Linked DNA regions of Bythopirellula goksoeyrii. The main gene of each other region encodes a partner of the protein of the gene in region 2 in a complex. Links are inferred from orthologs where the notes say so. Each region holds a gene or a part of one and is shown on either strand. Other genes may lie near its edges. The genes, in order: ctaD and coxB.

Evidence for each region.
Region 1: the proteins of coxB (region 2) and ctaD are in contact, whole or in part, in a solved structure (PDB 7CUB), measured with the Escherichia coli proteins. The link is inferred for Bythopirellula goksoeyrii from one-to-one orthologs.

The regions. Positions count from the first base shown.
Region 1 is NZ_CP042913.1:5,447,315-5,450,650, forward strand. Bases 268-3,281 are described here. They hold ctaD (cytochrome c oxidase subunit I), read left to right. Parts: upstream 268-667; coding sequence 668-2,896; downstream 2,897-3,281. Other genes in these bases: coxB (cytochrome c oxidase subunit II), read left to right, coding at 268-671; Pr1d_RS21560 (cytochrome c oxidase assembly protein), read left to right, coding at 2,893-3,281. Outside these bases: more of coxB, read left to right, coding at 1-267; more of Pr1d_RS21560, read left to right, coding at 3,282-3,336. UniProt on the Escherichia coli protein: Cytochrome bo(3) ubiquinol oxidase is the terminal enzyme in the aerobic respiratory chain of E.coli that predominates when cells are grown at high aeration.
Region 2 is NZ_CP042913.1:769,445-772,601, reverse strand. Bases 317-3,151 are described here. They hold coxB (cytochrome c oxidase subunit II), read right to left. Parts: upstream 2,316-3,151; coding sequence 1,317-2,315; downstream 317-1,316. Other genes in these bases: Pr1d_RS03010 (hypothetical protein), read right to left, coding at 2,912-3,151; ctaD (cytochrome c oxidase subunit I), read right to left, coding at 317-1,320. In the rest of the region: more of ctaD, read right to left, coding at 1-316; more of Pr1d_RS03010, read right to left, coding at 3,152-3,157. UniProt on the Escherichia coli protein: Cytochrome bo(3) ubiquinol terminal oxidase is the component of the aerobic respiratory chain of E.coli that predominates when cells are grown at high aeration.

The DNA.
Region 1 (3,336 bases), 4.7 Mb from region 2 along the record:
ACCCTCAGGGACTTGACTCCTCTGAGGTCGAGGCTGACTTGACCGTTACGGGTCACCAATGGTGGTGGGAGGTCGAACACAACGACAGCGGCATCATCGAAGCCAACGAGATCTATATTCCCACGGGGAAGAAGCTACGGGTCAAACTGCAGTCGGCTGACGTGATCCATTGCTTCTGGGTTCCGCAACTTGCCCGCAAGATGGACGTCATCCCGGGGCGCGAAAACTATATTTGGCTCGAAGCTACAAAACCAGGCACCTACCAAGGTCGCTGCGCCGAATATTGTGGCAATCAACACGCCTGGATGGGTTTCAAGGTCTATGCCCTCGAACCTGAAGAATTCACCAAGTGGGAAGCGGGTGAAAAGGTTGCCCCCGGCACATCAACCGAGTCGGATGCGGTGAAGGGTGAAAAACTTTTCTTCGCCCACACCTGCTCGAATTGTCATACCGTCGAGGGGACCGTCGCCCAAGCGACTATTGGCCCCAATCTCACACGAATCGCATCCCGCAAGGAGATCGGCGCTGGCGTGCTCAAGAACTCGACTGAGAACCTCACTCTGTGGTTGAAGAATCCCCAGGCAATCAAACCGGGATGCAAAATGCCAGACTTCAAACTCACCGAAGACGAGGCGAGCCAAATCGCCGCATATCTGGAGTCTTTAGATTGAGCACCGACGTCGCCACACCCTACGAACCCGTTGAAGTGGACTCCACCACGGGATTGCTCTCCTGGGTCTCCACGGTGGACCACAAACGGGTGGGCATCCTCTACATTCTGCTGGCCGTCTTCTTTCTATTGGTGGGTGGCATCGAAGCGGTCTTAATTCGTACCCAGTTGGCGATACCCAACAACACGTTCCTGTCGCCCGAGGTGTTCAACCAACTGTTCACCATGCATGGCACGACCATGGTGTTCCTGGTGGGCATGCCGTTTTTCACCGGATTTTCCAACTATCTGGTTCCCCTGATGATCGGTGCTAAGGACGTTGCCTTCCCCCGACTCAATGCGATGAGTTTCTGGATGTTGCCCTTTGGGGCGTTCCTCTTGTACTTCAGCTTCCTCACGGGCGCAGCACCGAATGCGGGCTGGTTTTCCTATGCACCTCTCTCCACCAAGCCTTACAGCTTGGGACCGGGAATCGACTACTGGCTTGTCGGCCTCATTGTGATGGGTGTGGGATCGATCGCGGGCGCGATTAACATCGTGGCAACCGTATTGTGCATGCGCGCCCCCGGAATGAGTTTGCAACGCGTGCCGTTGTTTGTGTGGATCATGCTGATGCAAGCGATGTTGATCGTGGTGACCATTCCGCCGCTCAACTCCGCGATGGCACTGCTGTGCGTCGATCGCTGGTTGGAAGCGGCATTCTTCGAGCCGGTGCGAGGTGGTTCGGCCCTGTTGTGGCAACATTTCTTCTGGATTTTTGGACACCCGGAGGTCTACGTCTTCGCTTTGCCGGCGTTTGCCATGGTCTCAGAAGTGATTCCCGTCTTTTCCCGTAAACCCATTTACGGCTATGCCTTCGTGGCGGGGTCTTCGACGGTCATTCTCCTGCTGAGCTACAGTGTGTGGGCCCACCACATGTTTGCTGTGGGGCTGGGAACGAGTGCTAATATCTTCTTCTCCGCGATGACGATGCTCATTGCCCTACCGACCGGCGTGAAGATCTTCAACTGGACCGCCACCATGTGGGGCGGCTCGATTCGGCTCACCACGTCGATGCTGTTCGCCATCGCGTTCCTGATCCAGTTCGTGATCGGTGGCCTGACGGGCGTCATGTTTGCTGCCGTGCCGATCGATTGGCAAATGACCGACACCTATTTCGTTGTTGCGCACTTCCACTATGTACTGATCGGCGGGGTGGTGTTTGCCATCTTCGCGGCAACTTACTATTGGTTCCCCAAGATGACCGGCCGCATGCTCGACGAGCGGCTGGGCAAATGGCAGTTCTGGCTCTGGCTGGTCGGCTTTAATGGCACGTTCATGGTCCAACATTTCTTGGGTGCCATGGGAATGCCTCGTCGCGTCTACACCTATGCCGACAATCCTGGCTGGGCCCTGCTCAACGGCATTTCTTCGTTTTCGGTGATCTTCATGGTGGCGGGGACGCTTGTGCTCATCTGGAATATTGCCAAGAGCCTGCTCCATGGCGAAAGGGCAGGCAACAATCCTTGGGACGCCTTCACTCTGGAATGGGCGACGACTTCCCCTCCGCCAGAAACCAACTTTGACACACTCCCCGAAATAAAAAGCCGTCGCCCCGTTTGGGACCAGCAGCATCCCGATCTTGCCGACTGGAAGTTTGCCAAGACCCCCGAAGACCGTGGCCGTCGCCCCGATCGGGCGAAAGTCTGCGCCTGGGCTTTCGTGATTTCCGAAGCGGTGTTCTTTGTGCTGTTGTTGGTGACCTATGTCGTGTTTAACTCACAAGCCACCGGTGATGGGCCCACGGCAGAGAACTCGCTCGATGTGAATCGCACGGGTGTTTTCAGCTTGATCTTGATCGCCAGCAGCCTGACGTTCTGGATCTCGGAACGGTGCTTGCGAGTCGGACGTCGCGGGCCATTCTTGTTCTGGCTGGGGACAACTATCCTGCTAGGCATCACCTTTCTCATTGGCCAGGGCTGGGAATACTACGGTCTTATTGCTAACGACATCACGATCGACCGCAATCTGTTTGCCTCGACGTTTTTCACCGTCACGGGTTTTCATGGGCTACACGTTACCGCCGGCGTCATTGCTCTGGCGATCATGTACACCCTGGGCCGACAGAACCATCTCACCCAAGAACACGCCAAACCCTATGAGGCGATTGGCGTCTATTGGCATTTCGTCGACGTCGTATGGATCGTGGTTTTCTCGATCATTTATCTAGGAGTATTCCAGTCATGATGAGCGAAAAATTATGGTACTGGACTTCGCCGGTGTGGCTCGTGGTAGTCATGCTGCTAGTTGGCTATTTAATTCTTGCGCGCGGTCGTAGCCGTACTCAACTGGCAATCTTTCTGCTGGGGCTCATTGCCTTAACCTTGGCATTCGTATCACCTGTGGGCGTGTTGTCCGACGGTTATCTCTTCAGTGCCCACATGGTGCAGCATCTCGTGCTGCTCTTGGTGGTTCCGCTGTGCATTTTGCTGAGTTTACCCAAGCAGCAAATGTCACAATGGTTCAACCGCCCAAAGTTCGACCGCTTCGGCAGACTGCTGGCGATTGCATCGATCGGCTGGATTTGTGGTGTGGGCGCAATGTGGTTCTGGCATGTCCCCACCCTGTGCAGCACCGCCGCCCAGCGGCCAGCGGTCGGACTCCTGCGTGACCTTTCGCTCGTCCTG
Region 2 (3,157 bases):
GATTCTGCCCAGCTTCTCCGATAACGCCTTTCCGTTCACTAGAGGAAAATAATAGTAGAAAGCAGCCACGATCGGAAAAACGGTTCCCCCAACAAGAACATAGTGCAAATGTCCGACAACAAAGAACGTGTCATGTGCCTGAAAGTCGAACGGTGCGATGGCGACCATGACTCCGGTAAGTCCTCCGATAACGAATGTCGCAAGACCTGCGAAAGCGAACAACAGGCAAACTGACTTCGTGACACGCCCGACCATAAGCGTTGCTATGAAACAAAATATCTGAATACCCGTCGGAATCGCCACAGCTTGTGAGGCAGCCGAGAAGATACCAATGGAAATGCCTGGCAATCCAGTTGTAAACATGTGATGTACCCAGAGGCCAAAACTCAAGAAGCCAGTGCCTACAGCAGATAAGACGATCCAGCTATAGCCCATCATGGGTAGGCGGGCAAAAGTCGGAACGATCATCGCAATCAACGCCACCGAAGGGAGAAAAACGATATAAACCTCGGGGTGACCAAAGATCCAAAACAAGTGTTGCCACAAAAGTGGATCGCCTCCCCGGTCGGGATCGAAGAACGGCCAATCAAAGGCCCGTTCCATCTCCATCAGTAAATCACCGGCGATGAGCGGAGGAAAAGCAAACAGAATCATCCCTGCCACCACCAAGATATACCAGGAATAAAGTGGAATCAGATTGATTCTCATCCCAGGGGGACGACATTTAACCACACCGACGATCAACTCGACCGCTGCTGCAATCGAGGCGACTTCTATAAATGAAAGCCCCAGCAACCAGATATCAGCACCAACTCCTGTTTGATACTTTGTCGTCAAAGGTGGATACATGAACCATCCTCCTCGCGGAGCAGCGTCGAAGAAGAGCGAACCACATACAAACAACCCACCTAACAGGAAACTCCAGAATCCGTAGGCTGACAAACGGGGAAAGGGAAGATCTCGTGCACCGAGCATTTCGGGTAAGATCATGATCGAAAAGGCTTCGAAGATCGGAACAGCAAACAGAAACATCATCACGGATCCGTGCATGGTAAAAATCTGGTTGTACTCGTCTGCCGTCAGAAAATCATTGTTCGGAACCGCAAGCTGGATCCGCATCAACAGTGCCAGAACTCCTCCGAACAGGAAAAAACAACAAGCTGCAACCGTATACCATAAACCGACTTCGGTGTTGTTCACCGCAGACCAATAGCGCCAGCCGGTAGGAGTCTTCCACGCATCGAGAAGCCTGCTCCGTTGTGCCTGCTGGACTTCAAGAGGTGGTGCTTCAGCAAGAGGTTCCGGATCAATGTGACTCATTGAAGACCCTCCAAATACGTAGCGAGTGCATGAAGCTGATCTTCTGGCAGCATATCGAAGGGCGGCATCTTGGCGCCGGGTTTCACTAAACCAGGATTGGAGATCCAAGTCTTGAACTCCTCAAATTCATTCTGAAGTGCGCCAGCAGCAAGAGACCGGCGGCTACCCACATGAGTCAAATCGGGACCAATCACGCCCTGAGCATCGGTGCCTCGCACCGTGTGACACGCATGGCAGCCAGTTTCCAGAAACAAGCGCTGACCATGCTGAGCCAGCCGAGTATTGGGAACCTCGGCAGTCGCTTGCTGACTCTTCAACCAGAGCTCAAACTCTTCTCGCTCCATCACCATGACATCGAAATTCATCAGCGCGTGGGAATTTCCACAGAATTCAGCACACGCACCGCGAAAGAAACCTGTTTTGGTTGGTTCCAGTTTCAATCTGGTCTCGCGCCCCGGAAACATATCGATTTTTCCACCCAAAGAAGGGATCCAGAAAGAATGAATCACGTCATCACTTGCCAATCGAAACTCAACTGGCTCCCCCACAGGCAAGCGAACTTCGTTTGCAAGTTCAACCGTCGGCCCTTCCCTCATTGGATAGCGGACTCTCCACCACCACATCTTGCCATGAACCTCAATTCGCAGCGCATCTGGGGGTGCTGGCGCGAGAAGCTCCGGCAACATCGGCAAGCTGTAGAGAAGCAGCCCAGCGAGTACCAGAGTCGGACCAACCGCTCCTCCCCCAATGATCAGAAAGCGGATGCGGCGGTCGCTGTGTCGCTTGGCTTCTGTCGAAACTGCATAGATCGCCAGACAAATCGTGCCTAACCAGATGAACACCCCACCGAGTATCATCCACCAAAGCAAGCTGGAAATCTCTTCGGCTCCCTTTCCAGCAGCTTGCAGGGTAGATTGCGGTCCGCTGCAACCGGAAAGTAACACCAGTGCCATGCCGGAGAATAGAAGTGAGAATCCCCTTTCTGCAGTACGCATAACTCCATCATACTGCCATTTCCTGACATTACGACTACGACAGTTTGTCGCATGCTGTTTCAGTTCTATGACTGATCAGATGGTCAGACTTTATACAAGTCAGACAGGCACTCATCGACGCGATGTCGTCGATTGCTGCGCATCGTTCTTAGGCGATCACCAAAGAAGGGTTGGACACTCTGTATAACAAGTGCATAAGGGCGCTAGGGAATTCAGGCCAACTACTACCAGCTATACTGATTGGAAAAGGAGAAGAGCACTCCCTGAGGTGACCTGTCCACCAATCGAGCACTCAGGAAACGAGGCTCGATTGCCTCTATGTGTGCTGCCGCTATCTGTTGCCTCAAAGCAGGTCCAAAAAATGCCGCTCACTCCAACAGTACATCGCGATGCTCGGCCAGCACCGATAAACGGAACAAACCAGTCATCGCGGCTGGCACAAAATAGAAGATTTTGAGTGTAGCGGAGGAGGACTAAATAATACTTCCGTATAATGTTCGAATGCAAACTGTGCAGGGCAAGAAAAAGACCCCTCAGGAAATCTCCGAAGGGGTCATGAGTCATCGATACTAGCGGACTACTGAGGCCTTCTACGCTTATACAATTGAATCCTCGGCAGTAGTAGGCTTCTTTGTAAAAAACCGGCGCCGCAGTGCAGGGCCACCGATCCCAAGCACACCAGCCAGCAAGACGCACAAACCAGCACTGGCCTCTGGAACCGCGACAGCCGCCCCAGTCACCCCACCACCCCAAACGACATCGGGGTCGTGGTCGAGATATGCGCCAGAATTGCCGAAGTAAAGCGAACTGACACTGGTTCCACCGGCAACACTCAAACTTGA